DNA from 2 places in the Pantoea sp. PA1 genome. Region 1 is predicted to be linked to the other one. Evidence: predicted binding sites of a transcription regulator. Region 1 holds the regulator's gene; the other holds the start of a gene.
The links. Region 1 encodes PurR, which represses purine synthesis genes. Its sites were predicted from a motif close to CANGCAAACGTTTGCNTG; they were not measured.
Positions count from the first base shown of each region.

Region 2: the regulator PurR is predicted to act here: its motif matches at 9,869-9,886, upstream of cvpA (colicin V production protein).

Region 1 covers NZ_JBXGEE010000001.1:965,228-980,543, forward strand. Annotated here, with positions in the region: gene sufD (Fe-S cluster assembly protein SufD) at 1-195, shown strand, start outside; gene sufS (cysteine desulfurase SufS) at 195-1,418, shown strand; gene sufE (cysteine desulfuration protein SufE) at 1,440-1,856, shown strand; gene AC1V0D_RS04765 (L,D-transpeptidase family protein) at 1,913-2,938, shown strand; gene AC1V0D_RS04770 (major outer membrane lipoprotein) at 3,015-3,251, opposite strand; gene pykF (pyruvate kinase PykF) at 3,555-4,967, opposite strand; tRNA gene AC1V0D_RS04780 (tRNA-Val) at 5,319-5,395, opposite strand; tRNA gene AC1V0D_RS04785 (tRNA-Val) at 5,407-5,483, opposite strand; tRNA gene AC1V0D_RS04790 (tRNA-Val) at 5,487-5,563, opposite strand; gene AC1V0D_RS04795 (MATE family efflux transporter) at 5,717-7,090, opposite strand; gene AC1V0D_RS04800 (riboflavin synthase) at 7,299-7,958, shown strand; gene cfa (cyclopropane fatty acyl phospholipid synthase) at 8,197-9,345, opposite strand; gene punC (purine nucleoside transporter PunC) at 9,654-10,856, opposite strand; gene punR (DNA-binding transcriptional activator PunR) at 10,963-11,868, shown strand; gene purR (HTH-type transcriptional repressor PurR) at 11,865-12,890, opposite strand; gene cydH (cytochrome bd-I oxidase subunit CydH) at 13,172-13,261, shown strand; gene AC1V0D_RS04830 (C40 family peptidase) at 13,309-14,097, opposite strand; gene AC1V0D_RS04835 (Grx4 family monothiol glutaredoxin) at 14,463-14,798, shown strand; gene rnt (ribonuclease T) at 14,842-15,316, opposite strand, start outside.
Region 2 covers NZ_JBXGEE010000001.1:1,955,238-1,970,553, reverse strand. Annotated here, with positions in the region: gene AC1V0D_RS09430 (sensor histidine kinase) at 1-909, shown strand, start outside; gene AC1V0D_RS09425 (DMT family transporter) at 890-1,789, opposite strand; gene AC1V0D_RS09420 (helix-turn-helix domain-containing protein) at 1,886-2,665, shown strand; gene pdxB (4-phosphoerythronate dehydrogenase PdxB) at 2,721-3,854, shown strand; gene AC1V0D_RS09410 (aspartate-semialdehyde dehydrogenase) at 3,987-4,994, shown strand; gene truA (tRNA pseudouridine(38-40) synthase TruA) at 4,997-5,800, shown strand; gene AC1V0D_RS09400 (DedA family protein) at 5,830-6,492, shown strand; gene accD (acetyl-CoA carboxylase, carboxyltransferase subunit beta) at 6,637-7,551, shown strand; gene folC (bifunctional tetrahydrofolate synthase/dihydrofolate synthase) at 7,646-8,914, shown strand; gene dedD (cell division protein DedD) at 8,904-9,686, shown strand; gene cvpA (colicin V production protein) at 9,950-10,435, shown strand; gene purF (amidophosphoribosyltransferase) at 10,473-11,990, shown strand; gene AC1V0D_RS09370 (UbiX family flavin prenyltransferase) at 12,104-12,673, shown strand; gene argT (lysine/arginine/ornithine ABC transporter substrate-binding protein ArgT) at 12,934-13,716, shown strand; gene AC1V0D_RS09360 (histidine ABC transporter permease HisQ) at 13,884-14,573, shown strand; gene AC1V0D_RS09355 (ABC transporter permease) at 14,566-15,282, shown strand; gene hisP (histidine ABC transporter ATP-binding protein HisP) at 15,291-15,316, shown strand, end outside.

The DNA of each region.
Region 1 (15,316 bases):
CACGGCGCCACCATCGGCCGTATCGATGACGAGCAGATGTTCTATCTGCGTTCGCGCGGTATTGAGCAGGATGCTGCGCAGACCATGATTATCCACGCCTTTGCGGCAGAACTGACCGAAACACTGGAAAATCCGGTGATGCGTCAGGCCGTACTGCAGCGTATCGCGCAACGTTTTCCCGGAGGCGACGTATGATGAACTTCGATCTCGACCGCATCAGAGCTGATTTTCCTATCCTGAAGCGAGAGGTCAACGGTCATCCGCTGGCCTACCTTGACAGCGCCGCCAGCGCACAACGTCCCCTCTCGGTGATCAATGCCGAGAGTCATTTTTACCAGCATGGCTATGCGGCCGTGCATCGCGGCATCCATACGCTGAGCCAGCAGGCAACCAGTGATATGGAGAACGTGCGCGATCAGGCCGCCCGTTTCCTGAACGCTTCGTCGCAGGAAGAGATTGTTTTCGTCAAAGGAACCACCGAAGGCATCAATCTGGTGGCCAACAGCTGGGGCAGCAGTCAGCTCCGGTCTGGCGATAACCTGATCATTACTGAGATGGAGCATCACGCCAATATCGTTCCATGGCAGATGCTGGCTGAGCGCACCGGAGCCGAAGTGCGTGTGCTGCCGTTGAATGACAACGGTGAGCTGGCGCTTGAGCAGCTGGCGGGGCTGATTGACAGCCGCACGCGCCTGCTGGCCGTGACGCATGTTTCAAACGTGCTCGGCACGGTTAACCCGGTCAAAGCGATCGTGGCGCAGGCCAAAGCCGCAGGTGTTGTTACCCTGGTGGATGGTGCGCAGGCGGTAATGCATGACAAAGTTGACGTGCAGGATATCGGCTGTGATTTCTATGTTTTCTCCAGCCATAAACTCTACGGCCCGAACGGCGTGGGTATCCTTTATGGACGCAAAGCGTTGCTGGACCAGATGCCACCCTGGGAGGGCGGCGGGTCGATGATTGACCGCGTCATGCTGCCGACGGGCACCACCTGGAACAGCGCGCCGTGGCGTTTTGAAGCCGGCACCCCCAATACCGGCGGCATTATCGGCTTTGGTGCGGCACTGGCCTACGTGCAGGCGCTGGGACTTGATACCATTCATGAGCGTGAAACGGCGCTCATGAACTATGCCCTCGACAAACTGGGCACCGTCCCGGACATCCGCATCTATGGCCCGCAGTCGCGCGCCGGTGTTATCGCCTTCAATCTCGGTAAGCACCACGCTTACGATGTCGGCAGCTTCCTGGATCAGTATGGTATTGCCATCCGCACCGGCCATCACTGCGCCATGCCGCTGATGCAGCACTACAACGTGCCTGCGATGTGCCGCGCCTCCTTCACCTTCTACAACAGTGAAGAAGAGGTGGATCGTCTGGCAGCGGGTCTGACGCGCATTCATCGTCTGCTGGGCGGCTGAACAGTTTTAACGGAGTGACTGATGGCGAATTTGCCTGAAAAAGAGAAACTGGTGCGTAACTTTAACCGTTGCGCCAACTGGGAAGAGAAGTACCTGTACATCATTGAACTGGGTTCGAAACTTCCGGAATCCTCTGAAACCCTGCACCAGCCGGAAAACGTCATCTCGGGATGCCAGAGCCAGGTGTGGATCAGAATGACGCCGCAGGCCGATGGCACCATCGCCTTCGAAGGTGACAGCGATGCCGCTATCGTTAAGGGCCTGATTGCTATCGTAATTAGTCTCTATCAGAACCTGCCACCTGCCGAAATTCTGGCGCTGGATGTCCGCCACTGGTTTGGCGAACTGGCCCTGATGCAGCACCTGACGCCCACCCGGTCGCAGGGGCTGGAGGCGATGATTCGGTCTATTCGCCATACCGCTCAGAACCTCAGCTAAGCTACACTCGACAGACGCCATCCGGCGTCTGTTTTTTTATCTGACGAGAAAATTGCATGAAACCAGCTTTACGTTTAGCCGGTGCATTGCTGCTGACCTGTTTTGGGCTCTCTGCACCCGCATTCGCCACGGAATATCCGCTGCCGCCACCTGACAGTCGCCTGATTGGCGAAAACGTCCTGACTCAGGTCCCCGATAACAAACAGCCGCTGGAAGCGATTGCGGCCCGCTACCAGGTCGGTCTGCTGGGGATGCTGGAGGCGAATCCCGGGACCGATCCCTGGCTGCCCAAGGCGGGCACGCAACTGACGATACCGCTACAGATGATCCTGCCCGATACACCACGCGAAGGCATTGTGGTGAATCTTGCCGAGCTGCGTCTCTACTACTTTCCCAAAGGCGAAAACAAAGTCATCGTCTATCCCATAGGCATTGGCCAGTTAGGGGCAGCCACTCCCGTGATGGTCACCCGTATCAGCCAGAAGATCCCTAATCCTACCTGGACGCCAACCCCGAACATCCGCAAACGCTACGCGAAAGAGGGTGTCACGCTGCCCGCCGTGGTGCCTGCGGGACCGGATAACCCGATGGGACAGTTTGCCATGCGTCTGGCGCGCGGCACGGGCCAGTATCTGATCCACGGCACCAATGCGAAGTTTGGCATCGGCATGCGCGTCAGCTCCGGCTGTATCCGTCTGCGTTCCGAAGATATCGAAGCGTTGTTTAACGCCGTTCCAGAGGGGACACGGGTGCAGATTATCAATCAGCCGGTGAAGTACGCCATCGAGCCGGATGGTAAACGCTACGTTGAAGTGCACCAGCCGCTGTCACGCAATGACAAAGATGATCCGCAGACGCAGACCATTGCGCTCAGCGACGGACTCAGGCAGTTTATGAAAAGTGAGAAGAGTGACCGGGCGCTGATTAAAGCCAGCATCGCACGACGCTCAGGCATGCCTGTACTGGTCAGCAGTGGTGAACCGGTAGAGAGTGATACCGTGCCGCCCGAAGGGCTGGAAAGTGCCGCGGTGCTGACAGAGAGTGCGGCAGCAGGGAAGGAGGCGAAGAACGTTAAACCCTGACAGAAAGGTGCCGGATAGAGCCTGGCAGGGGCAAAAAAAATGGCGCCATAACGGCGCCATTTTTAAACCAGAACTCTTACTTACGGTAAGAGTGAGCCTGGTTGTCCAGACGCTGGTTAGCGCGTGCTGCGTCATCTTTAGCAGCCTGAACGTCTGAACGCACTGCGTTCACGTCGTTGCTCAGCTGGTCAACTTTCGCGTTCAGAGTCTGAACGTCTGAAGACAGCTGGTCGATTTTAGCGTTGCTTGAGCAACCAGCCAGCAGAGTTGAAGCCAGAACTACCGCGCCCAGTACCAGTTTAGTACGATTCATTATTTATACCCTCTAGATTGAGTTAATCTCCATGTAGCAATACAAGTATTACACAAAGCTTTTTAAGTTGAGAATAAATTTTTGATGAGAAGATGCTTAAATTTGATCGTTCGCTCAAAGAAGCAGCGAATCCCAGAATATGATAAAAAAATTTAGCGAAAACAGAGAGATTTAATCGGATTAACCTTAATATTAAGAGTATTTGAATAGTTATTTTCGATTGGAATTTTCTGGTATTTGGTTTAAGAGGAAATAAAAAAAGCGCCTCTTAAAGGCGCTTCTAAATAACCGCTGACGCAGGTTTTACAGGACGTGTACGGACGCGGTGTTGGTAGTTCCGCTTGGTACTAATGCACCGGAAACCAGCACTACGACATCCCCTTTCTGAGCGTAGCCGCTTTCCAGCGCCGCTTCTTTACCCAGACGATAGAAATCATCGGTCGACGCGATCTCAGAAACCAGACGTGTCTCAATGCCCTTACTCAGGATCAGCTGGCGTGCAGTGGTCTGATTGGTGGTCAGGGCCAGGATGGTGGCGTTCGGGAAGTATTTACGCACCGCTTTAGCCGATTTGCCGCCTTCGGTCGCCACCACAATCAGTGGCGCTTCCAGCTTCTCAGCGGTCTCAACCGCACCGCGGCAGACGGCTTCGGTGATACGCAGCTTACGGGTATCGTTCTGGCTGTCGATGCGCGATTTCATCACGCGGTCGGTACGCTCACAGATGGTCGCCATGATGGTGACCGACTCCAGCGGATAGCGACCTTTGGCGCTCTCACCTGACAGCATGACCGCATCGGTGCCATCCAGGATGGCGTTCGCCACGTCGCCGGCTTCTGCGCGGGTAGGGCGTGGGTTTTTGATCATGGAGTCGAGCATCTGGGTCGCCGTGATGACCACTTTGCGCGCTTTATTACATTTCTTGATCATCATCTTCTGCGCGAAGATCACCTCTTCAACCGGGATCTCAACACCCAGGTCGCCACGCGCAACCATGATGCCGTCTGACGCTTCGAGAATTTCGTCGAAGTTGTTCAGGCCTTCCTGGTTTTCGATTTTGGAGATGATCTGGATGTGCTCACCGCCGTGCTGTTTCAGGTGCTCACGAATCTCCAGCACGTCTGAACGCTTACGGATGAACGAAGCCGCGACAAAGTCCACACCCTGCTCACAGCCAAAAATCAGATCGCGTTTGTCTTTTTCAGCCAGCGCAGGCAGCTGGATTGAGACGCCTGGCAGGTTAACGCCTTTGTTCTCACCCAGGTCGCCGTTGTTCAGTACTTTACAGACTACGGTGTTTTCGGTGACTTCGGTCACTTCCATCCCAATCAGGCCATCATCAACCAGCACGGTGTTGCCGATCTTCAGGTCAGCCGTGAAGCCCGGGTAGGTGACAGCAACGCGCTCGCTGTTGCCGATCACGCTCTGATCGGTGGTGAAGGTAAAGGTCTGACCCGCTTTCAGCGCCGCGTCGTTACCGCCTTCCAGTTTCATGGTGCGGATTTCAGGGCCTTTGGTGTCCAGCAGGATAGCGGCCTGACGACCGGTTTTCTGCATCACGGCGCGCATATTGGTAATGCGCTGGCCGTGCTCAGCGTAGTCGCCGTGAGAAAAGTTCAGACGCATAACATTCATGCCTGCTTCAAGCAGCTGAGTCAGCATCTCTTCGGATTCGGTTTTCGGGCCGATAGTACAAACGATTTTAGTCTTTTTCATGACGGATTATCTGTAAGTTGTGATGGATGAATAAGGGCGGAATCCGATGGCAGCGCATCGAAGTGAAATTTCTGATTTGAGACTGAAACTGAAAAGGGCAGTACTGAATAAGAATAGGTGACGAAGGCCAGGCGTGCAGGGAAGTTGTGCGGCTACGATTGGTAACCACCACGCTGTTGTTGCGCAAATCATTTGAGTTATCGCAGTAAGCACGTGATCGCTGAAACCTTTCAAGTAAACAACGGGGGACAGTATAGACGCTAAGTATGCGAAAACCAATCAAAAAGCAGAAGGGGGACGCGATGCAGATCAATATAAAGGGAGTTGCGCAAGCTGAAGGAATTCTGAAAGTGGTGCGCTCTAATGGACTCGAACCATCGACCCCCACCATGTCAAGGTGGTGCTCTAACCAACTGAGCTAAGAGCGCATACTGAATATTGGTGCGTCCGAGTGGACTCGAACCACCGACCCCCACCATGTCAAGGTGGTGCTCTAACCAACTGAGCTACGGACGCACTTGGTGCGCTCTAATGGACTCGAACCATCGACCCCCACCATGTCAAGGTGGTGCTCTAACCAACTGAGCTAAGAGCGCAACATGCTGTCAGGGCGACAGCGGGGACGAATATTAACGGCAGCGTGTGAGGCTGGCAAGGGGAAAATCGTTTTTTCACTGTGACTGCGCAGCAACTGTGCTAACCGTCGTTTTTTTCGGCGCTGCGGGCCATAAATGGCCCGCTTTTGTGGATTATCGCGCCGCGCGGGCGAGGATAATGGCCGCCGGTGAACGCTGTAAGCGTCTGATGCGCCAGATCATCATCACCGCTGCCGAGGTGAGGCCGATAATGAAACCGCACCAGAAGCCCGCAGGTCCCATACGCGGCACCAGCCAGTCGGTCAGTGCCAGCAGATACCCGGCAGGCAGACCGAGCAGCCAGTAGGCAATAAAGGTGATGAAGAAAATGGATCGCGTATCTTTATAGCCGCGCAGAATGCCGCTACCGATCACCTGAATCGAATCGGAGAACTGATAAATCGCCGCCAGCAGCATCAGCTGTGCGGCCAGCGTCACCACCTCAGGATTGTCGTTGTAGAGCAGGGCGATCTGGTGACGGAACGTCACGGTAAAAATCGCGGTCAGCGCCGCCATGCTGATGCCGACACCCTGCGCCGTCCACGCGGCGACCCGGGCCTGCTCGGTGGAGCCCTGACCCAGGCGGTAGCCGACGCGGATGGTGGTCGCGACGCCCAGCGACAGCGGTAACACGAACATCAGTGAACTGAAATTCAGCGCGATCTGGTGGCCGGCGACATTGACGATGCCCAGCGGCGACACCAGCAGCGCCACCACGGCAAACAGGGTGACCTCAAAAAAGAGCGCCAGCGCCACCGGTAATCCCAGCGCCATCAGGCGGGTGAGAATGACACGCGAAGGCGGCGACCAGCGGCTCTCCATGCGGATATCACGCATCGAACCCATCCGGCGCACCCAGAAGCGCATGCAGATAAACATTACCCAGTAGACCGACGCGGTTGCCACACCACAACCCACCCCGCCCAGTGCCGGCATCCCGAAGTGACCATAAATAAAGATATAGTTGAGCGGGATGTTAAACATCAGGCCGAGAAAGCCCAGCACCATACCCGGCTTGGTTTTCGACAATCCTTCACACTGGTTGCGCAGCACCTGGAAGAAGAGGTAGCCGGGTGCGCCGAACAGCAGGGCATGCAGATAGCCTTCTGCCTTCAGGGCCAGCCGGGGATCGATATCGTGCATTGCGCGGATGAGGTAACCCGCGTGCCACAGCAGCACCATAATCAGCAGGGAGACAAAAAAGGCGAGCCAGTATGCCTGGCGAATCTGTTCACCGATGCGTTCGCGGCGACCTGAACCGTTGAGTTGCGCAACGGTGGGCGTCAATGCAAGCAGAAGACCATGACCAAAGAGGATGGCCGGAAGCCAGACAGAGGTGCCGACAGCAACGGCGGCCATATCCGTGGCGCTGACGGCGCCGGCCATAATGGTATCCACAAATCCCATTGCGGTCTGGGCCACCTGAGCAAGGATGACCGGAATCGCAAGGGCCAGCAATTGACGCGCTTCTGTTAAATACTTCTGCACGTTAACACCTGACGAGTTATAGGAAAGAAAAGGGGCAAAAAGCCCGGGGAATTTCGTGAGTTAGTGTAACTGGCGTAACCCCATTCGCCAATCTTTGTCACACAATGCGGTTTGCACTGACTCAACGCCGTGGCAGGGGCTGAAATCTAACAGCGGGCCTGAGCTGTGGTAAACTGGCACAAACGTCGGATTTTCAGAGGCAAAGAATATGTTTACCGGAATTGTGCAGGGCATGGCGGAGATCGTGTCCATCGAAGAGAAAGAGCTGTTTCGTACCCATACTGTCCGGCTACCGGAAGAACTCCTGCCGGGTCTGGCGCTGGGCGCATCCGTCGCGCATAACGGCTGCTGCTTAACCGTGACGGCAATCGACGGCGATCGCGTCAGCTTTGATCTGATCAAAGAGACGCTGCGGGTGACGAACCTCGGCGATTTGCGCGAGGGCGACGTGGTCAACATCGAGCGGGCAGCAAAATTCAGCGATGAAATCGGCGGGCATCTGATGTCGGGTCACATTATGACCACGGCTGAGATCTGCAAAATTATCCAGTCAGAACATAACCGCGAAGTCTGGTTTAAAATCCAGGACCCGGCGCAGATGAAATATATTCTGCATAAAGGGTTCGTCGGTATCGACGGCATCAGCCTGACGGTCGGGGATGTGACCAGAACGAAGTTCTGCGTCTATCTGATCCCGGAAACCTTGGAACGCACCACGCTGGGGGCGAAGACCTTTGGACAGCGGGTCAATATTGAGATCGATCCACACACTCAGGCCATCGTCGAGACCGTGGAGCGCGTGCTCGCCCAGCGTGATGCTGCGGCAGCCATGAGTGCGCTGACCGGGCAACCTGCCGCAGAGAGTTAATATCAGGCGCGACAGCGCCTGTTGAACCGCTGACCCGATTCGCTGTGAGATTGCACCTGCGCAGGAAACAGGATCAGATCGGAAAGACGCAAAAGCCGTCATCCCTGACACGCTCGACACGCGCCCTCCCTGGCGCGTGACGCTTTCCTCTTCTGACCCTGTTCCCTGCGCCTTTAGCTTCTCCGTTGCGGCTAACGCGGGTCTGACTTCGGCAGGCCTTGCGGCGCAACCGGGCCCTCTACCGCGCCACGCGCAATCCCCCCTCTACGCCACGACTGAAGACGATCTGCCACAGCTGAATATCACGCGCGCGGAATGCACCGGCACAGGCGTTGAGATAGTAGGCGAACATACGCTTAAAGCGATCGCCATAACTCTCAGCCAGCTGAGGCCAGGCCTGCAAAAAGCGTTCATGCCATGCCATCAGCGTCCTGTCGTAATCTGCGCCAAAGTTGTGCCAGTCCTCCAGAATAAAATGGGGCTCGCTGGCATCGGCCACCTGACGCACCGAAGGCAGGCAGCCATTGGGGAAAATATACTTATCGATCCAGGGGTCAACGCGCATATCGGTTTTAATCGCGCCGATGGTGTGAAGCAGGAAAATCCCGTCAGGCTTAAGATTACGATCGACCACGTCGAAATAGGTCGCGTAGTTTTTAGGCCCGACATGCTCAAACATACCGACCGACACCACGCGGTCAAACTGCTCGTTCAGATCGCGATAGTCCTGCAGCAGAATCGTCACATCCAGCCCTTCACAGCGCTGCTGCGCCAGCTTCTGCTGCTCGGCGGAGATGGTCACGCCATGCACGCTGACGCCATAATGACGTGCGGCAAATTCCGCCAGTCCGCCCCAGCCGCAGCCGATATCCAGCAGCGACATCCCGGGTTCCAGCGCTAATTTACGACAAATCATATCCAGCTTGGCTTCCTGCGCCGACGCCAGCGTCGTGGCCTCTTTCCAGTAGCCACAGGAGTATTGCATGTAAGGGTCAAGCATCAGTGAAAAGAGATCGTTGCCGAGATCATAGTGCTCTTTGCCCACGATCCAGGCCCGCTTGCGGGACTGCAGGTTGGTTAAGCGGGCGGCGGCGATGCGCAGGGTATCTTTGAAATGGTGCGGGAGCTGCTGATCCAGTTTATGTTTAAGCACCTGGTGGAAGAACATATCCAGACGGTCGCAGTCCCACCATCCCTCCATATAGCTTTCGCCCAGCCCCAGCGATCCCTCCTGCAGAACACGCTTAAAAAAACCGGGATGATGAATGCGGATGTCCCACGGACGTGAGCCATTTATTTCGATATCCGCTTTTTCCAGCAGTTCGTGAACGATGCGATACCAATGATTATCTTCAGGAGTCACTGCTTCTGCGTAAGATGAACTCATAGCTTTTCCACCACCTGTCCAATCTGAACCTGAACAAAGAATAGCCAATTCGTCAGGCATTGAGAAACGTCACGGAGGATTCCGCAAACCGATTATCTGTAAGATACAGAGGACTGGAACAGGCTGAAGCAGGGCCGGTAAGAGGGAATAACGCGTGCGAATACCGTCCCGGCAACAGCGTGCCAATCAGATTATTACGTTATTATATTGTTGATTTATTACAGATTTGTTGACCCGGATGAGTATATTCTCACGCGGGTCAATATTCAATGACTTATTGTTAGGGCGCTAACTAAAAGGTTAGCGTCTTAATGATTATCCTGGCAGGCAGGTTGCGCAGTGGCAACAACAGTTTGTGCGCTTGCGGCGCGTTGCATGACGTACCCGATCAGGGCGAGCAGAATCGTCACTGTCATAATCAGCGTGGTGGTCAGCAGTGCCTGAGTTAATCCCGCCGACACCGCCAGGCTGGCGAGGAAGCAGAGGCCTAACTGCAGCGTATTCTGCAACGCGGCGGCTTTGCCGGTAGCGTGCGGGAAGGGCATCAGCGCACTGGAGACCACAATCGGATAGATCGCTCCGTTAGCCAGCGCCATTCCGCAGAACGGCACCATGAGGCTGAGCAGCGTTCCCTGACCCGAAAGCGCGACCGCAAACAGTGCCAGAATGCTCAGGCTGTAGACCCCCAGCAGCCAGGGCAGCAGCTGTGCGCCGTTAAAGCGGTTGAGCAGGGCGCGACAGCCGAAGCCACCGATTAAAAAGGCGAGCGTCTGTGGCAGATAGCTCAGGCCAATGTCGGCGGGGGAAAGGCCCAGGCCCGCCAGAATAAAGGGTGAGCCGGTCAGCCAGGCAAAAAAGCTGGCGGAGCAGGCGGAGTAGATCAGTACGTTACCGCTGTAGACGCGGGATTTAAGCAGCGTGAAGAAGCCCGGCTGTGCCCCTTTCTCCTGCGGAGCGGGTTTCACCGTGGGCAGACGCAGCGTGACCAGAATCAGCGCCACCGCAATCAGGGTCAGCACCAGGAAAATCGAACGCCAGTGGAAATGGCCGATCAGCCATGCCCCAAGCAGCGGTGCCAGCGCCGGTGAGAGGGCCACCAGCGGCATGATCGTGGCGAACACTTTGCTGGCGCGCGCCGCCGGATAGCGGTCGATGACCAGCGCCTGCCAGCTTACGGCGGCAGCACAGACGCCTATCGCCTGAATGAAGCGCAGCGCCAGCATCAGAAAGATATCATTCACCCACAGCATACCCGCACAGCCAGCGGCGAACAGTGCCAGCCCGGCCAGCAGCACGGGTTTACGGCCGATGCGATCGGAGAGCGGGCCCCAGAAGAGCTGACCACAGGCGAAGCCGGCCAGAAACAGACTCATGCTGGCGCTGATCAGGCCGGGCGAGGTGCGGAACGTCTCCTGCATCGCGCCAAAGGCGGGCAGGTACATATCGGTGGCTAAAAAGCCCAGCATGCTGAGCAGAGCGAGGTAGGGCATAAATCCTATATTCGACAACATCAGATTCTCATTTTGCAGGGTAAACGCGGCAGAGTGTAAAAGGTGCGTTTGCGGCTGTGAAACGGTAATATTTGCCGGTTGCTGTTAAAATTTTTGAAGGCAGATTATGTGGTCAGAGTATGCACTGGAAGTGGTTGACGCGGTTGCACGCGGGGGCAGTTTCAGCGCCGCCGCGCAGGAGTTACATCGGGTGCCGTCTGCCATCAGCTATACGGTTCGCCAGCTGGAAACCTGGCTGGCGGTGCCGCTGTTTGAGCGTCAGCACCGTGAAGTGGTACTGACCCCGGCGGGGGAGCATTTTGTCAGGGAAGGGCGCAGCGTCATCAAAAAAATGCTCGCAACCCGGCAGCAGTGTCAGCAGCTGGCTAACGGCTGGCGCGGACAGCTAAGCATTGCCGTTGATCGCATCGCCAAACCGCAGCGTACCCGGCAGCTGGTTAACGATTTTTATCGCCACTTTCCGGACATGGAGCTGCACATCAGTTATGAGGTCTTCAACGGGGTCTGGGATGCCCTGGCCGATGGCCGGGTCGATGTCGCGATTGGCGCGACCCAGGCGATACCGGTTGGCGGACGGTTTGCGTTCCGGGATATGGGGAAGCTCAACTGGCGCTGCGTGGTGGCACCCGACCATCCTCTGACGCAGGCGACCCGGATTGATGATGACACGCTGCGTCACTGGCCGTCGCTGGTGCTGGAGGATACGTCACGGGCGCTGCCGCGGCGCATGACGTGGACGCTGGACAATCAGCGCAGGCTGGTGGTGCCGGAATGGCAAACCGGGCTGGAGTGTGTGCAGGCGGGATTGTGCGTGGCGATGGTGCCGGGCCATCTGGCCCGGCCACTGCTCGACAGCGGCGCGCTGGTGGAACTGACGCTGCCGCAGGCGTTTCCGGACAGCCCCTGCTGTGTCAGCTGGGCAGAGGATCGCGCATCACCGGCAACAGGCTGGTTACTCAGCTATCTGGGTGATGCGCAAACGCTTAATCAGGAGTGGTTAAGCGAGGATTAACGGCGATAGTCGCGGAACGGACCATCCGCAACTGAACGGCGTTCAATCAGCGTGGGATGGACTTCAATCGTTTGTGACACTTCGCGCTTGCTGGTGATGCGATCAAGCAGCATATCCAGCGCCTTCTCACCCAGCTGAGCCTTGGGCTGATGGACGGTGGTCAGTGCAGGCGCAAAATAGCGCGCGTTGCGCACATTGTCATAACCGATCACCGAAATGTCCTGCGGAACGCGCAGACCCATCTCGTCAGCGGCGCAAATCGCCCCCATAGCCATGATGTCGCCACCGCAGAACACCGCCGTCGGGCGCTGCTTCTGCGACAGGATCTGCTGCATCGCCTGATAGCCCGACTCCGGCTCAAAGTCACCCTGCACAATCCACTCGGCGCGCGGCTGAATGCCCGCCTCTTCCAGCGCCTTAAGGAAACCGGCATGACGTCCGCCCCCGGTGTTGCGCTCCATCTGACCGGGGATGGCGCCGATGTCGCGGTGGCCGCGCTCAATCAGATAGCGTCCCGCCAGATAGCCACCCTGGAAGGCGTTATCCAGCACCGTATCGGTGAAGTCGGCACGCGACTCGCCCCAGTCCATCACCACCATCGGGATATTGCGGTTCTCTTCCAGCATCTGCAGCAGGTCGTCCGGGTATTCAGAGCACATGACCAGCAGGCCATCGACGCGCTTCTGCGCCATCATGCTGAGGTAGGCGCGCTGTTTTTGCAGATCGTTATGCGCATTCCCCAGAATCAGCGTATAGCCTTTGTCAAAACAGTGATTCTCGACCGCTTCGATAATCTCAGCGAAATAGGGCGCTTCGCTGGAGGTGGCCAGCAGCCCCAGCGTCCGGGTGTGATTCACCTTCAGGCTGCGCGCCACGGCGCTCGGCGAGTAGTGCAGTTCCTTGATCGCCTGCCAGACCGCATCGCGCGTCTCTTCAGCCACGAAGCGGGTTTTATTGATGACGTGCGAAACCGTGGTCGTGGAGACGCCAGCGCGTTTTGCCACATCTTTAATTGTTGCCATGAAAATCGGACTCCAGGACTTATCTAACTGTATGATAAGCGTAGTGTTAAACGTTTGCGTCTGCTCAGGGTATTTTCCGCAAAAATGCCGTGTTATGGCGCATTAAACCGGCGGCCGACGGAGAATAAATGCCTGAAAAAGTGCGCAAACGGAATCAGGGCTGCGCGCGTTGCGCAACAAGGGCGGGATTCTAACAAGGCTGAACGGATAAAACGAGATTTTTACCCACGGCTGTGGGAAAATAGAATAACCACAATGATTACGTGGTTAAAGAGCAACCCATGAGTACCGATCTTAAACTGGCGTTAATGACCACTGTCGGCTGCCTGCTGATGATTGTGGCCTTTAGTTTTACCGCTGTACTGCACTGATAAAAAAGCCGGGACTTCTCTCGGCTTTTTTCTGACACTGCATCAGCTCAGCGAATGGTTTTCGGCGTCATTACACGACGCGCACCTATGTAGTGACGCTGCCAGTAATCTTCCCCTAACGCACTGATCTGAATATCTTTGCCGGTACGCGGTGACTGAATAAACTTGCCGTCACCCAGGTAAACCCCGACGTGATCCGCGGTTCCGCGGCCATTAATGCGGAAGAAGACCAGATCGCCTTTTTCCAGTGACTCACGTTTGATAGGGGCAGCGTCACGCAGGTGATACATCTCGTTAGCGGTGCGCGGAATTTTAAACTTCACCAGATCTTTATAGGCGTACCAGACCAATCCGCTGCAGTCGAAGCCGGTGTGGGGGGAGGTGCCGCCCCACTGATAAGGTTTGCCCAGCTGGCCCATGAGCTTGGTCATCGCTGTTTCACGCGCTTTCTGGTAGCGCTGACGGTGAGATTTGCTCATTTTAATGGTGCCGGTCTCGCTGGCATCCGCGTTTTTCAGCAGGCGCTGGTGGCCGTAGCGTTTTTTCTCTTTGGTGCTGAGTCGGGCGGTCTTAAGCGAGGTTTTTTTGGCAGGTGTCTGTTTAGCGGTCAGTTCAACTTTTTTCTGTTTTTTCGTTTTGAGCTTCTGAACCGGGCTGAGACGGGTTTTTTTTGTCGTGGTTTTCACCACGCGACGTTTGCGGCGCTCATCCTCGCGCGCACTCTTTTTCTCTGCTTTATGCGTACTGACGTTCACCGGAGCGTGCGGAGACGCGGCGGCGATGTTGAAGAACAGTTGCGCAAAGGCCAGCATAAAAAGCGTAATGATTAAACGCATAGTCCATTAAGTAGTTAAGTTGTCAGGGCCACTACGCACCGCGACAAAGTTGAGATTAATCTGATCCAGGATCAGCGCCGAAGCCATTCTAGTCCAGTTCTTTTAAAAACTGTAATGCCTTTTATTGTTAATCTTTGCAACCCACGCGATTGTGCTGAAAATGAACATTTTCAGCGTCTTATATCAACGAAATTATTACGAATTATTAATCTGTTACCGGCTGTTAATAATCAGGAATTCACGCTGTGCCTGTCATGACTTAACCAGGATGGCGATTTCAGCAGGCAGCGATCAAAATCTCGTTTTCAGTCACGCTGCGAAGTCGCTACAATAAACAAACACGAAGTGACGAATTAAGGAAGGCAATTATGAGTACTGTAGAAAAAATTCAGCGCCAGATCGCAGAAAACCCGATCCTGCTGTACATGAAAGGTTCTCCGAAGCTGCCAAGCTGCGGCTTCTCTGCACAGGCGGTGCAGGCACTGTCAGCCTGCGGTGAGCGTTTTGCTTACGTGGATATTCTGCAGAACCCGGACATTCGTGCAGAGCTGCCAAAGTACGCCAACTGGCCAACTTTCCCGCAGCTGTGGGTAGACGGTGAACTGGTCGGTGGATGCGACATCATCGTTGAGATGTTACAGCGTGGTGAACTGCAGTCGCTGATTAAAGAGACCGCAGAAAAATTTAAAGAAGCAGAATAAAAAAAGGCCGACGCAATGTCGGCCTTTTTCGTTGTGGCATTCCTCAGACGGAGGCGCTGGTGTCTGCATCGCCTTCGGCAAAGGGCAGGGGCCAGCCACCTAACCGCTTCCAGCGATTCACCAGCTCACAGAACAGCGTTGCGGTCTGCTGCGTATCATACAGCGCCGAGTGTGCCTGACTGCTGTCAAACTCCATTCCCGCAGCGATACACGCCTTCGCCAGCACGGTCTGACCCAGCACCAGCCCACTCAGGGCTGCCGTGTCAAAGGTCGCAAAGGGGTGGAACGGGTTGCGTTTCAGGCTGGCACGTTCAGCCGCCGCAGACATAAAGTTCAGGTCAAACGTGGCGTTGTGCGCCACCATGATGGCGCGATTGCAGCCGCTGTCCTTGATCCCCTTGCGCACCATTTTAAAAATGGCGTGCAGCGCTTCATATTCACTGACGGCACCGCGCAGCGGATTAGCGGGATCGATACCGGTAAAGGCCAGCGCTTCAGGGTGCAGCAGCGAGCCGACA
Region 2 (15,316 bases), 990 kb from region 1:
CAGGAGTTTGCCCGCCAGTTAATGCAAACTGCGCTGATCAGCCAGAGCGGACTGGTTCTGATGACACTGCTGCTGGCCAGCCTGATGCTGCGTCGGGTTTTGCGCCCGCTACGGCGGCTGTCGCGCATCGTGTTGCAGCGCGACGGTGGCGAATTAACGCCTCTTCCCTCCTTGCCGTGGTCAGAACTGCAACCGCTTATCATCGCCTTTAACCGCTATCTTGCCCGACTGCGGGGACTGCTGGCGCGCCAGGATCGTTTCAGTGCTGACGCGGCACATCAGCTGCGCACACCGCTGACCATCCTCAAAACGCAGGTCAGCGTCGCGCTCAGCAGTGAGCGTCCTGAAGCCTGGCAGGAGAGTCTGCTCGGGATGCGTCATACACTGGATGAGACCATTATTCTGACCGATCGACTGTTACAGTTAGCCCGTATCAAAGCGCGTCATGGCGAGGATAAACCGATGGCGCGGGTTGATTTAGCGGCTATCGTGCGCGATGCCTGTTTCAGCCGCTATATGGCGGCTCGTACCCGGCAGATCGATCTGGGCTTCGAAGGGGAAGAGAGCTGTCTGGTCAGGGGCGATGGCGTGCTGATTGGCGAACTGTGCGCCAACCTGCTGGACAATGCGATTAAATATACCCCCTGTCACGGCATTGTCACCGCGCGGGTGATTGTGGGGGGCCTTGAAATTGAGGATAGCGGGCCGGGCATTGAGGGGGCGGAGCAGCAGAAGGCGTTACAGCCATTTCAGCGGCTGGACAATGTCGGTATCCAGCCGGGAGCCGGTATCGGTCTCGCACTGGTGCAGGATATCTGTGCCTGGCATGGGGCAACCATGCACCTGGATCGCAGTCCGCTCCTGGGCGGACTGCGGGTGACCATCTTATTTAAAACTCACGCAGGTTAACCGATTTACACCGGGTTAAGGGCGTGCGCAGTCGCTGCGCCAGGATCACCCCGCCCAGCGTCAGCCCCCCGCCGATCCAGTGGTAGCTGTGCAGCTGCTCATGAAGAAACAGCACGGCGATAAGTGCCGTAAACAGCGGCGTCAGATTCATAAAGATGCTGGTGGTGCTCGCGCCGAGGCGCTGTACCCCGTGGATCCACAAAAATGGCGCGATAAGGGAGGCGAACAGGCCAGAAAACATCACCAGCGGCAGGTTATGCCGGTCAAGCGAGACATCAGGTGCCAGCAGAAAGCCGGGCAGCAACATCAGGACACCAGCCAGAATCTGCACATAGAGGCTGTGCCAGATGGGCAGCGGCAGCGCCCAGCGCTTAGTCAGCACGCCATAAAGGGCATAGGCGGTGGAAGCCGCCAGCATCATCAGCTCCCCTTTACCCAGTCCGTGATGCAGCAGCTGCATCACGTTGCCCTCACTGACCAGCCACACCAGACCGCCAAAGGAGAGGATGCTGCCGAACAGGATGCCGGATGTTGGCGCAATACGCAGGATCACCACGCTCAGCAGGACGGTAAGCAGTGGGATCAGCGCGCCGATGATCCCCATAAAGAGGGCGCTGACACTGTGCGCCGCGTAATAGGCGAGGCTCTGATAGAGCACCATGCCAAGCAGACCGAGTATCGCCAGCCGCCAGAGATGAGGCTTAATCGCCTGACGGGCGCGCCACACACCGGGCAGCACAAACGGCGTCAGCACCAGCAGCGCCAGCAGCCAGCGATAGAATGAGATGGCTGCCGGATCGATCGCGCTGGCCGACAGTTTGCTGACGATCGCGTTGATCGACCAGATCATCACCGCACCGAGCGGATAGAGAAAAAACATACGGACTCTCCTGAATCATAATGCGACGCAGTGTACGCTTGTCCGGTTTTATCCAGATAGTTAATATCGGACAAAAATTTTAACAGAGCGGACAGAATGACCCTGAAAGTGACCTACCAGCCGCCCGCCGACGTCTCGCAGCTGAGCTACTTTATGCGCTATGAACAGGCCAATGCCCGCACGGAATATCTGCCGCATGCCCATGCCTGGGGCCAGCTGATTCTGGTAAAGAGTTACGTGCTGGAGATGCAGGTAGAGGGTGAACGCCTGCTGACTCCGGCTGACATGCCGGTCTGGATCCCGCCGGGACAGCAGCACAGCAGTTATAACCATCGTCAGGCGCAGTTCCGCACCTTTAATCTGGCGGCCCCGCTTTGCGCTGGTCTGCCGCAGCAGGCCTGCCTGATGCGAATCGACGCCATTGCACACGCCATCCTGGATACCTTTGCCGATCAACAGCTTGAACAGCCCGAAACCGAAGCGCAGTGGCGGCTGTGTGAGGTACTGCGCGATCGCCTGCTGCTGGCGGAGGTGCAGGAGAGTTATCTGCCCACCTCTCAGGATAAATTTCTTGCGCCGGTGCTCCATGCGCTTGAAGCCTGCCCGGGGGATAACACCACCCTGGCAGGCTGGGCGGCGCGGGTCTTTACCACCGAACGGACGCTGGCGCGGCGCTGCCAGCAGCAGCTTCACATGACGTTTGGCGAATGGCGGCAGCGGCTGCGCTTTCTGCGCGCCATCGTGCTGCTGGAGCAGGGCGAAAGCGTGCAGAGTATCGCCCATGAGCTGGGATACAGTTCCGCCTCGGCGCTGATTGTGATGTTTCAGCAGCAGGCGGGCACTACGCCGGAGCGCTACCGCGCCCGGTTAGGCTAACGCGGTGCTTTGTGCCAGAATAATTGCCTCTCATGCAACAGACAGGAAAGCCGTGGTGAAAATTCTGGTCGATGAAAATATGCCTTATGCCCGTGAGTTGTTCAGCCGGACCGGCGACGTGGTCGCGGTACCGGGACGTCCGCTGCCGGTGGATGAACTGGCCGATGCCAGCGGGCTGATGGTGCGCTCAGTGACGCAGGTGAATGAGGCGCTGCTGGCGGGCAAGCCGGTGAAATTTGTCGGCACCGCCACGGCGGGCACCGATCATATCGACGAGGCCTGGCTGCAGCAGGCCGGCATTGCGTTCTCTGCGGCGCCCGGCTGCAACGCCATTGCGGTAGTGGAGTACGTTTTCTCCGCGCTGCTGCTGCTGGCGGAACGTGATGGTTTCCAGCTGCGCGATCGTACGGTCGGCATCGTGGGTGTCGGCAACGTCGGTGGACGGCTGCAGAAGCGCCTGGAAGCCTGGGGCATCAAAACCCTGCTGTGCGATCCGCCGCGTGCCGATCGCGGTGACGAAGGGGATTTCCTGTCGCTGGAGGCGGTGATTGCGCAGGCCGATATCCTGACTTTCCACACGCCGCTGTTCAAAGAGGGGCCTTATAAGAGCTGGCACCTGGCCGATGCCGCGCTGCTGATGGCGCTGAAGCCCAACACCATTCTGATTAACGCCTGTCGCGGCCCGGTGGTCGACAACGTCGCGCTGCTGGAGGTGCTGAAAATGCGGCACGACCTTAGCGTGGTGCTGGATGTCTGGGAGCCGGAGCCGGACCTCTCTCTGGCGCTGCTGGACAGGGTCGACATCGCCACGCCACACATTGCAGGCTACACGCTGGAAGGCAAGGCTCGCGGCACGACCCAGGTGTTCGAAGCCTGGTGTGACTTTATCGGTCAGCCGCAGCAGGTGCCGCTCAGCACCCTGCTGCCGGAGCCGGAATTCAGTGAAATCACCCTGAATGGTCCGCTGGATCAGCCAACGCTGAAACGCCTGGCGCATCTGGTGTATGATGTGCGCCGCGATGATGCCCCCCTGCGAAAAGTGGCGGCGCAGCCCGGCGAATTTGATCGCCTGCGTAAGCAATATCTGGAGCGCCGTGAGTGGTCATCGCTGCAGGTAAAGTGTAATGACGCCACCACGGCTGAGATGCTGAATCAGCTGGGCTTTAACGCAATCCACTCTCCGGCGTAACCGGCGCGCGATGCCGCAGTGAACGCAGGCGGCGCTGCCGCGTGCCGGGTTAAGGAGGGGGATAAATCTGAATCCCTGGGCGGTGAATATCACCGCCTTCTGTTTTTATGTCATTGTCTGGAGTAAACCAACATGTCTGACGGCTGGAATATTGCGCTACTGGGCGCGACAGGCGCAGTAGGGAACGCTGTACTGGAACTGCTGGCGGAACGCCAGTTCCCGGTTGGTGAATTGTATTTGCTGGCCAGCGAAAATAGCGCGGGCGAAAACAAACGTTTCGAGGGCCGCACGTTGCGGGTCGAAAATGCAGAGACGTTCGACTGGTCGCAGGCGCAGCTGGCCTTTTTCGTCGCGGGACGTGACGCCTCAGCCCGTTTTGCGGAGGAAGCGGCCAACGCCGGGTGTCTGGTCATCGACAGCAGCGAGCTGTTTGCGCTGGAGCCGGATGTGCCGCTGGTGGTACCGGATGTGAACCCGCACGTGCTGGCGGATTACCGTAATCGCAATATCATCAGCGTGGCGGATAATCTGGTCAGCCAGCTGCTGACCGCGATTAAACCGCTGGTCGATGCGGCCGGACTGAGCCGCCTGCAGGTGACCAATCTGATCTCGGTCTCCAGCTACGGCAAAGTGGCGGTCGATGCGCTGGCCGGTGAAAGTGCCCGCCTGCTGAATGGCATCCCGGCCGACGATCACCATTTTGGTCGTCAGTTGGCGTTTAACCTGATGCCGCAACAGGCGGATGCGGAAGGCAGCGTTGAGAGTGAGCGCCGGATGGTTGAGCAGGTGCGTAAAGTGCTGCAGGACGAAGGCCTGCCAATTGCGGTCAGCAGCGTTCAGGCGCCGGTCTTCTACGGAAATGCGCAGATCGTGCACATTGAAAACCTGCGTCCGCTCTCGGCGGAGGAAGCACGTGCCGAACTGGCGCTGGCGTCTGACATTCGTCTCAGCGAAGAAGATGAGGTGCCGACGCCGGTTACGGATGCATCAGGCAACGGCGAACTCAGCATCGGCGCTGTGCGCAACGACTACGGCATCCCGGAGCTGCTGCAGTTCTGGTCCGTGGCGGACAACATCCGTTTCGGCGGCGCGCTTATGGCGGTGAAAACCGCAGAGAAACTGGTTCAGGAGTACCTGTAACCATGTCCGAAGGTCAGATGCAAAAACTGGCGCTCGGCATTGAGTATGACGGCAGCCGTTACTACGGCTGGCAGCGCCAGAATGAAGTCCGCAGCGTGCAGGAGAAGGTTGAGCGTGCGCTGTCGAAAGTCGCCGATCATCCGGTCAGCATCTTTTGTGCCGGCCGGACAGATGCCGGCGTGCACGGCACCGGGCAGGTGGTCCATTTCGACACCACGGCGCAGCGGCCTGACGGCGCCTGGACGCTGGGCGTCAACGCCAATCTGCCACCGGACATAGCCGTTCGCTGGGTGAAAGCGGTGCCGGAAGATTTCCATGCCCGCTTCAGCGCCACCGCCCGCCGCTATCGCTACCTGATCTACAATCAGCGTCTGCGTCCGGCGGTGCTGGCGCAGGGCGTGACGCACTTTTACCATCCTCTGGATGCGGAAAAGATGCAGCGCGCCGGGCAATGCCTGCTGGGCGAGAATGATTTCACCTCATTCCGCGCGGTGCAGTGCCAGTCGCGTACGCCGTGGCGCAACGTGATTCACCTCAACGTGACGCGTCAGGGCCCTTACGTGATTGTGGATATCAAAGCCAACGCCTTTGTGCATCACATGGTGCGCAATATCGTGGGCAGCCTGATGGAGATAGGCTGCGGCAACAAGCCGGAGTCATGGATGGCAACGCTGCTGGCGGCGAAAGATCGGACGTTAGCGGCCGCTACAGCCCGGGCAGAAGGGTTGTATCTGGTGGCGGTGGATTATCCATCCCACTTTGCGTTACCACAGCCGCCGATGGGACCCCTGTTCCTCGCGGATTAATTCACTTTCAGGACATTAAAGGGCACGCTATGGAGTTCCTCCATTTTCTGGTTGATTTTATTCTGCACATTGATGTGCACCTTGCCGAGCTGGTTGCTCAGTACGGCGTCTGGATTTACGCGATTTTGTTCCTGATTTTGTTCTGCGAAACCGGACTGGTGGTGACGCCCTTCCTGCCGGGCGACTCCCTGCTGTTTGTCGCAGGCGCGCTGGCAGCCCTGCCGGGGAACGATCTGAATGTGCATCTGATGGTGGCGCTGTTAGTGACCGCCGCGATTCTGGGCGATGCGGTGAACTACACCATTGGCCGGCTGTTTGGCGAACGGTTGTTCAGTAACCCGGACTCGAAGATTTTCCGCCGCAGCTATCTGGATAAAACCCATGCGTTTTATGCCCGTCACGGCGGAAAAACCATCATCCTGGCGCGCTTTGTGCCGATTGTCCGCACGTTTGCGCCGTTTGTTGCCGGTATGGGCCATATGTCCTATCGCCACTTCGCGCTGTTCAACGTCACCGGTGCGCTGTTATGGGTCCTGCTCTTCTCCTATGCGGGCTACCTGTTTGGCGATCTGCCGGTGGTGCAGGAAAACCTGAAGCTGTTGATTGTGGGCATTATCCTGGTCTCCGTCCTGCCGGGCGTCATCGAAGTCTGGCGTCATCGCCGTCAGGCTAAACAGCAGAAGCTGCCCTGAGACTTTGCTCAGGGGTAAGACCAGATTTTTATCCACAGTCTGAACAGGTTGTGGTTTAATGAGCGACATTTACCGTCTGCTGAAGCGGTTTTCAGCAGTATCAAGACGACTGGACCAGGTCAGTTTTAAACAGAAAGGTCATCAATGAGCTGGATTGAACGAATTCTTAATAAAAGCACCACGACGCCTGCGCGCAAAGCCAGTATCCCGGAAGGGGTCTGGACCAAGTGTGACAGCTGTGGCCAGGTTCTCTACCGCGCCGAGCTGGAGCGTAATCTCGAGGTCTGCCCGAAGTGTGACCATCACATGCGTATGCACGCCCGTGAGCGTCTCGGCAGTTTCCTCGACCAGGGCACCATGGTTGAGCTTGGCAGTGAACTCGAGCCGAAAGATCTGCTCAAGTTCCGCGACTCCAAGAAGTACAAAGATCGTCTGGTCGCCGCCCAGAAAGACACCGGCGAAAAAGATGCATTGATCGTGATGAAAGGTCAGCTACACGGCATGCCGGTTGTTACGGCCGCCTTTGAATTTGCCTTTATGGGCGGTTCAATGGGCTCTGTGGTCGGCGCGCGTTTTGTCCGTGCGGTTGAGCAGGCGTTAGAAGATAACTGTCCGCTGATCTGCTTCTCCGCCAGTGGCGGTGCGCGTATGCAGGAAGCGCTGATGTCGCTGATGCAGATGGCGAAGACCAGTGCGGCGCTGGCGAAAATGCAGGAGCGCGGTCTGCCTTACATTTCCGTGCTGACTGACCCGACCATGGGCGGCGTTTCCGCCAGTTTTGCCATGCTGGGTGACCTCAACGTGGCGGAACCGAAAGCGCTGATCGGCTTTGCCGGCCCACGCGTTATCGAACAGACCGTGCGTGAAAAACTGCCGCCAGGCTTCCAGCGCAGTGAGTTTCTGATTGAAAAGGGCGCGATCGACATGATCATCCGCCGTCCGGAAATGCGCTACAAACTGGCAAGCCTGCTGGCAAAAATGATGAACCTGCCGGCACCGCTGCATGACGGTGAACAGTCCGCCCCTGCGCCGACTGAATCGGAAAGCAACGAGGCCTGACAGGAGATAGAGAGGCGCGTCCACCGCGCCTCTTACCAATGCACCGTATACCGCAGCAGCAGTCTGCCGGGTATCAATAAGCAAAACGGGACATATGGACAATCTTCACCTTCCTCAAGCCACGTCGCCTTTGGCCACGTGGCTTTATTATCTTGAGCACCTGCATACCCAGGCGATCGAACTGGGTCTGGATCGCATTCGCCAGGTGGCACAACGTCTCGACCTGCTGAAACCCGCCCCCTTTGTTTTTACCGTCGCCGGTACCAACGGCAAAGGCACCACCTGCCGCACGCTGGAAACCCTGCTGATGGCCGCAGGCTACCGGGTTGGCGTCTACAGCTCACCCCATCTGGTGCGCTACACCGAGCGCGTCCGGGTTCAGGGAGAGGAGCTGAGCGAAGCGCAGCACTGCGCCAGCTTTGCCGAGATTGAAGCGGGACGGGCAGACATTTCACTGACCTATTTTGAATTTGGCACGCTCTCCGCGCTCAATCTGTTTCGCCAGGCGAAGCTGGATGTGGTGATCCTTGAGGTGGGCCTCGGCGGACGACTGGATGCCACCAATATCGTTGATGCTGATGTCGCCATCGTCACCAGCATTGCTCTGGATCATACCGACTGGCTTGGCCCGGATCGCGAAAGCATCGGGCGGGAAAAAGCGGGTGTGTTCCGGGCAGGCAAACCGGCGGTGGTGGGTGAGCCGGAAATGCCGCAGAGTATTGCCGTGGTGGCGCAGGAAAAGGGCGCTAAGCTGATGCAGCGCGACCGTGAATGGTCCTTTCATGCGCAGGCGGAAAGCTGGTCGCTGCGGGATGCGGCCGGTGAACTGAACGATTTGCCCCTGCCGCAGGTGCCGCTGCCCAACGCGGCGACGGCACTGGTGGCCCTGCGCATGTCCGGGCTGGCGGTCAGCGAGGCGCAGATTCGCGCCAGCCTGCCGCTGGCGATGCTGCCAGGACGTTTTCAGACCATCAGTGAATCCCCGCGTGTGATTCTGGACGTGGCGCACAACCCGCATGCGGCGGGCTATCTGGCTTCACGACTGGCCGCCCTGCCGGCACGCGGCAAAGTGCACGCGGTTGTGGGTATGCTGCATGATAAAGATATCGCCGGAACGCTGGCGGCGCTGGCTCCGGTGGTGGATGCCTGGTACTGCGCGCCACTCGATGGCCCGCGCGGTGCCACGGCGCAGCAGCTGCTGAGCAGCCTGCCGCAGGGCGAGGCGTTCAGCTCGGTTGAACTCGCCTGGCAGCAGGCGCGTCAGCAGGCCGCGCCGCAGGACGTTGTGCTGGTTTGTGGGTCATTCCACACCGTGGCGCAGGTCATGGAATCGATTGAAACGGAGAAAGGACGTGGCAAGTAAGTTTCAGAACCGTTTAGTCGGCACGATTATTCTGGTCGCCGTTGGCGTGATTGTCCTGCCAGGGCTGCTGGATGGTCAGAAAAAGCATTATAAAGAGGAGTTCGCGGCGATTCCGCTGGTGCCAAAACCGGACGACCAGCAGGACAGCGAAATGGTGCCGCCGGTCACGCAGTCGCTGCCGTCGCAGCCGCCGGAAGGGGCGGGCAATGCGGTGAGCAGCAGTAACGGCAGCGGTAAAACCAACGTGACGGCGGAACAGGGTCGCACCCAGCCGGAAGAGGAGAGCGATCCGGCTGTGGTCTCGCCGCCGCCGGTTCATCAGTCTGCGCCTGCGCAGACGGTCACGAAGCCGAAGGTCACCGAGCAGCAGAAAGCCAGAGTAACCGAGCAGCCTAAGCCGAAGCCTGTGGAACAGCCGAAGCCGAAAGTGACAGAGCAGCCGAAGCCGAAGCCAGCTGAACAGCCTAAAGCGGTTGAGCAGCCGAAGGAAGAGACGGCACCGAAAGCGGCAGAAACCACCGCGCCGGCAGGACAGGCGTATGTGGTGCAGCTGGGAGCGCTGAAAAACGCCAGCAAAGTGAACGAGATCGTGGCACAGCTTCGGCTCTCGGGTTATCGCGCCTTTACCGTGCCGTCAACGCCGGTGCAGGGGCAGATTACCCGTATTTATGTCGGGCCGGACGCCTCTAAAGCTAAAATGCAGAGCGCAGTGGGCGAGCTGAAAAACATCTCCGGACTGGGCGGTGTAGTGAAACCCTACAGCGCCCGCTAATCGGGTGATTGGCGCTGCCGATAGCAGTAACAGGCAGCGTCTTTTACCGGCTGGCGCGTTCATTTATAGCGCAGCGTGACGGAAAAAGTGACGATTTTCAACGGCATGAACGGCTGAGAATCACCCGGGCGATAGCGAATTTTTTTATCGCCTTTTTTATGGATGCAGAAAAGGAAAACCGCTACGCAAACGTTTTCTTTTTCTGTTAGAATGCGCCCCGAACTGGATGCAGGGGTGCAATTGCACTGGCGCTGGAAGAGTTCATGATCTGGATTGATTACGTCATTATTGCGGTAGTTGGTTTTTCGGCTCTGGTCAGCCTGATTCGTGGGTTTGTCCGGGAAGCCTTATCTCTTGTTACCTGGGGATGCGCGTTTTTTGTCGCCAGTCATTACTACGCCTACCTTGCAGTCTGGTTTACAGGTTTTGACGACGAACTGGTTCGTAACGGTATCGCCATCGGTGTGCTGTTTGTGGCAACCCTGATAGTCGGGGCCATAGTGAACTACGTTATCGGCACGCTGGTGGAAAAAACCGGCCTGTCGGGAACCGACCGGGTGTTGGGAGTCTGTTTCGGGGCGTTGCGTGGTGTGCTGATTGTGGCCGCTTTGCTGTTCTTCCTTGATACATTCACTGGCTTTTCCAAAAGTCCGGACTGGCAACAGTCTCAACTCATTCCCGAGTTCAGTTATATCATCAGGTGGTTTTTTGATTACCTGAAAAGCACGTCGAGTTTTTTACCCCGGTGATGTGACCGGGAGTGCGGCTTAATGAGGAAATGACAACATGTGCGGTATTGTCGGAATCACCGGTTTCATGCCGGTCAACCAGTCGATCTATGACGCGTTAACGGTGCTCCAGCACCGCGGGCAGGATGCCGCAGGCATTTGTACTATCGATGCGCTGAAATGTTTTCGCCTGCGAAAGGCAAACGGCCTGGTCAGCGACGTTTTCGAAGCACGTCACATGCAGCGTCTGCAGGGCAACATGGGCATTGGTCACGCGCGTTATCCTACGGCGGGAAGCTCCAGTGCCTCTGAAGCGCAGCCTTTCTACGTCAACTCGCCCTATGGCATCACTCTGGCGCACAACGGTAATCTGACTAACGCCCATGAACTGCGTAAGCACCTGTTCGAAAAGGGTCGCCGTCACGTTAACACCACGTCAGATTCTGAAATCCTGCTGAACATCTTTGCGCAGGAACTGGATCGCTTCCAGAACGATCCGCTGGAAGCCGACAACATTTTTTCTGCGGTTGCAGCCCTGCATCAGCAGGTGCGCGGCGCTTACGCCGTCGTGGCGATGATCATCGGACACGGCATGGTCGCCTTCCGCGATCCTAACGGCATTCGTCCGCTGGTCCTCGGCAAGCGCGTCATCGCTGACGGCCGTACCGAATATATGGTTGCCTCAGAGAGCGTGGCGCTTGATACGCTGGGCTTTGAGTTCATCCGTGACGTGGCGCCGGGTGAAGCGGTTTATGTCACTGAAGAGGGCCAGCTGTCGACCCGTCAGTGTGCTGAAAACCCGAAAAGCAATCCGTGCCTGTTCGAGTATGTCTATTTTGCACGTCCCGACTCGTTCCTAGACAAGATTTCGGTCTACAGCGCCCGTGTCCGTATGGGCACCAAGCTGGGTGAAAAAATTGCCCGCGAGTGGGAAGATCTCGATATCGACGTGGTGATTCCAATCCCGGAAACCTCAACCGATATCGCGCTGGAAATTGCGCGTATTCTCGATAAGCCCTATCGACAGGGCTTCGTGAAGAACCGCTACGTCGGCCGCACCTTTATCATGCCGGGTCAGCAGTTACGTCGCAGCGCAGTACGTCGTAAGCTCAACGCGAACCGCGCGGAATTCCGTGATAAAAACGTGCTGCTGGTGGATGACTCCATCGTGCGTGGCACCACTTCCGAGCAGATTATTGAGATGGCGCGTGAAGCGGGCGCAAAACGGGTTTACCTGGCGTCAGCGGCCCCGGAAATTCGCTTCCCGAACGTCTACGGCATCGATATGCCGAGCGCCACGGAGCTGATTGCCCATGGCCGCGAAGTGGAAGAGATCCGTCAGCTGATCAAAGCGGATGCGCTGATTTTCCAGGATCTCAACGATCTGATCGAAGCGGTGCGTGAAGAGAATCCGGATATTACCCAGTTTGAATGTTCGGTTTTCAACGGCGTCTACGTGACCAAAGATGTCGATCAGCAGTATCTGGAGTATCTTGAGTCGCTGCGTAATGATGACGCGAAAGCGCTTCAGCGCCAGAACGAAGTCGAGAACCTCGAGCTGCACAACGAAGGCTGATATCCCCGACAGGCGGACAGCACAGAACAGGGCGGGAGCAATCCCGCCCTGTTTGTTTTCAGAAATCGTCCGGCCGCGTTATGATGGTGCATTAGCGGAGACAAGGTTGGACTATGAAACGACTCATCATTGGCATCTCTGGCGCAAGCGGGGTGATCTACGGCGTGCGCATGCTGCAGGTGTTGCAGCAGGTGGAAGAGGTGGAAACGCATCTGGTCATGAGTCAGGCGGCGCGACAGACGCTGGGACTGGAGAGCGACTACTCGGTTCGCGACGTACAGGCGCTGGCCGATGTGGTGCACGATGTGCGCGATATTGCCGCGAATATCTCCTCCGGGTCGTTTAAAACGCTGGGCATGGCGATCTTACCCTGCTCGATGAAAACCCTGTCGGGCATCGTTCACAGCTACAGTGACTCCCTGCTGACCCGGGCAGCGGACGTGGTGTTAAAAGAGCAGCGTAAACTGGTGTTGTGCGTGCGCGAGACCCCGCTGCATGTCGGTCATCTGCGCATGATGACCACGGCGGCCGAACTGGGGGCTATCATCATGCCGCCCGTCCCGGCGTTCTATCACCGTCCTGATACCATCGGGCAGATCATCGACCAGACCGTTAATCGCGTTATCGATCAGTTTGATATCGACCTGCCGGAAGATCTGTTTATGCGCTGGCAGGGTGCATAAAGTTCCGCGGGCGCACTTAATTAGTGCATAAGCGCGCCCCGGATCACTCTTCGTGCATCTGACGCACCAAAAGTTAACATCATCGCTTTTTCTCTTTTACTTCACTGCTATATTCCCCCCTATAAACAGGCGGTTTTCACCGCACTGGCGTCACGCTAACTGCGTGGATAACTTGCAGATCTGGCATGAAACATGCAGATTAATTAGCGCATTCACATCACGAACCACATAACAAAAAGCACTTCACTTGAGGGTAATCTATGAAAAAGCGTGTTCTGGCTCTTTCCCTGATGCTGGGCTTATCCAGTGCTGCCAGCGTCTTTGCAGCGGTTCCGGGGTCGATCCGCATCGGTACAGATCCAACTTACCCACCGTTTGAGTCGAAAAACGCGCAAGGCAAGTTAGTGGGCTTCGATATCGACCTCGCTAACGAAATCTGCAAACGTATCCATACCCAATGTACCTATGTCGAAAGTGATTTCGATGCGCTGATCCCTTCACTGAAAGCGAAGAAAATTGATGCCATCATCTCCTCACTCTCCATCACAGCAAAACGTCAGGAAGAGATCGCCTTCTCAGAAAAACTCTACGCCGCCAACGCACGTTTAGTGGCACCGAAGGGATCAAAAATCGAGCCGACGATTGAATCGCTGAAAGGCAAAAACATCGGTCTGCTGCAGGGCACCACACAGGAAACCTATGCCAATGAGAACTGGCGGCCAAAAGGGGTGACGATTACGCCTTATGCGAACCAGGATCTGGTCTATCAGGATCTGAATGCGGGCCGTATTGATGCCGCTTTCCAGGATGAAGTCCAGGCCAGCGAAGGCTTCCTGAAGCAGCCGGTGGGCAAGAACTACGCGTTTGCCGGTCCGGCGGTAAAAGATGACAAGATCTTTGGTGTCGGAACAGGCATGGGGCTGCGTAAAGATGACAGCGAGCTGAAGGCCGCTATCGACAAAGCCTTTACTGATATGCGTAAAGATGGCACCTACGACAAGATTGCGAAGAAATACTTCGATTTCAATGTGTACGGCGACTAACCATCCTGTCGCTTTATCCTCTGGATGCTGAAGCCCGCCGGAACGGACGGCTTAACACCGCTGCGCCTTGGGGGCGGATGGCAGAGACGCCAGAGTGATAAAGCTAAACTGCCCGTCGATGTCTGGCGGGCAGCGTTTTGTTTTCACCCCACGACAGGACCCTTTCGATGCTGTATGGCTATTCTGATGTAATTCTCAGGGGCACACTGGTGACGCTGGAACTGGCGCTCACTTCCGTCGTGCTGGCAGTGCTGCTGGGGCTGATCGGCGCAGGCGCGAAACTGTCGCGCAGCCGGCCTCTGGCGATGATTTTTGAAGGCTACACCACGCTGATCCGTGGCGTGCCCGACCTCGTATTAATGCTGCTGATCTTCTACGGTCTGCAGATTGTCCTCAACCAGATCACCGATGCGCTGGGCATGGCGCAGTTTGATATCGACCCGATGGTCGCCGGTATCATCACGCTCGGCTTTATCTATGGTGCCTACTTTACTGAAACGTTCCGGGGTGCCTTTATGGCGGTGCCGAAAGGGCAGATTGAAGCGGCCACCGCGTTTGGCTTTACCGGTGCGCAGGTATTTCGCCGCATTCTGTTCCCGGCCATGATGCGCTATGCGCTGCCCGGCATCGGTAACAACTGGCAGGTGATCCTGAAAGCCACCGCGCTGGTCTCGCTGCTCGGACTGGAAGATGTCGTGAAGGCGACGCAGCTGGCCGGAAAAAGCACCTGGCAGCCGTTCTATTTCGCCATCGTGGCGGGCGTGATTTACCTGCTGTTCACCACGCTGTCGAATGGCGTGCTGTGGTGGCTGAACCGGCGCTATACGGTAGGCGTGAAGAGGGCGACTTATGATTGATATTATTCAGGAATACTGGAAATCGCTGCTCTGGACAGACGGTTATCGCTTTACCGGCGTGGCGATCACGCTCTGGCTACTGATCCTCTCGGTCGCCATTGGCGGATGCCTGGCAATTCTGCTGGCGATTGCGCGGGTTTCCCCTAATCGCTTTATCAGTTTTCCGGTCTGGCTCTTTACCTACGTGTTCCGTGGCACGCCGCTCTACGTGCAGCTGCTGGTGTTTTACTCCGGGATGTACACGCTGGAGATTGTGAAAGGCACGGAGTTGCTGAATGCCTTTTTCCGCAGTGGCCTGAACTGTACGTTACTCGCCTTTACGCTTAACACCTGCGCCTACACCACGGAGATCTTTGCCGGGGCCATTCGTTCGGTGCCGCACGGGGAGATTGAGGCGGCGCGGGCATATGGCTTCTCGACCTTTAAACTCTATCGCTGCATCATTCTGCCGTCGGCGCTGCGTACGGCGCTGCCAGCCTACAGCAACGAAGTGATTCTGATGCTGCACTCCACGGCGCTGGCCTTCACCGCGACGGTGCCGGATCTGCTGAAAATCGCGCGGGATATTAACTCCGCGACCTATCAGCCGTTCACCGCCTTCGGCCTGGCGGCGGTGTTATACCTGATTATCTCTTACGTGTTGATCAGCCTGTTCCGCCTGGCGGAACGCCGCTGGCTGGCTCACGTGAAACCCTCTTCATCGCATTGAGTAGAACTATGGCTGACAATAAATTAAGCGTCAC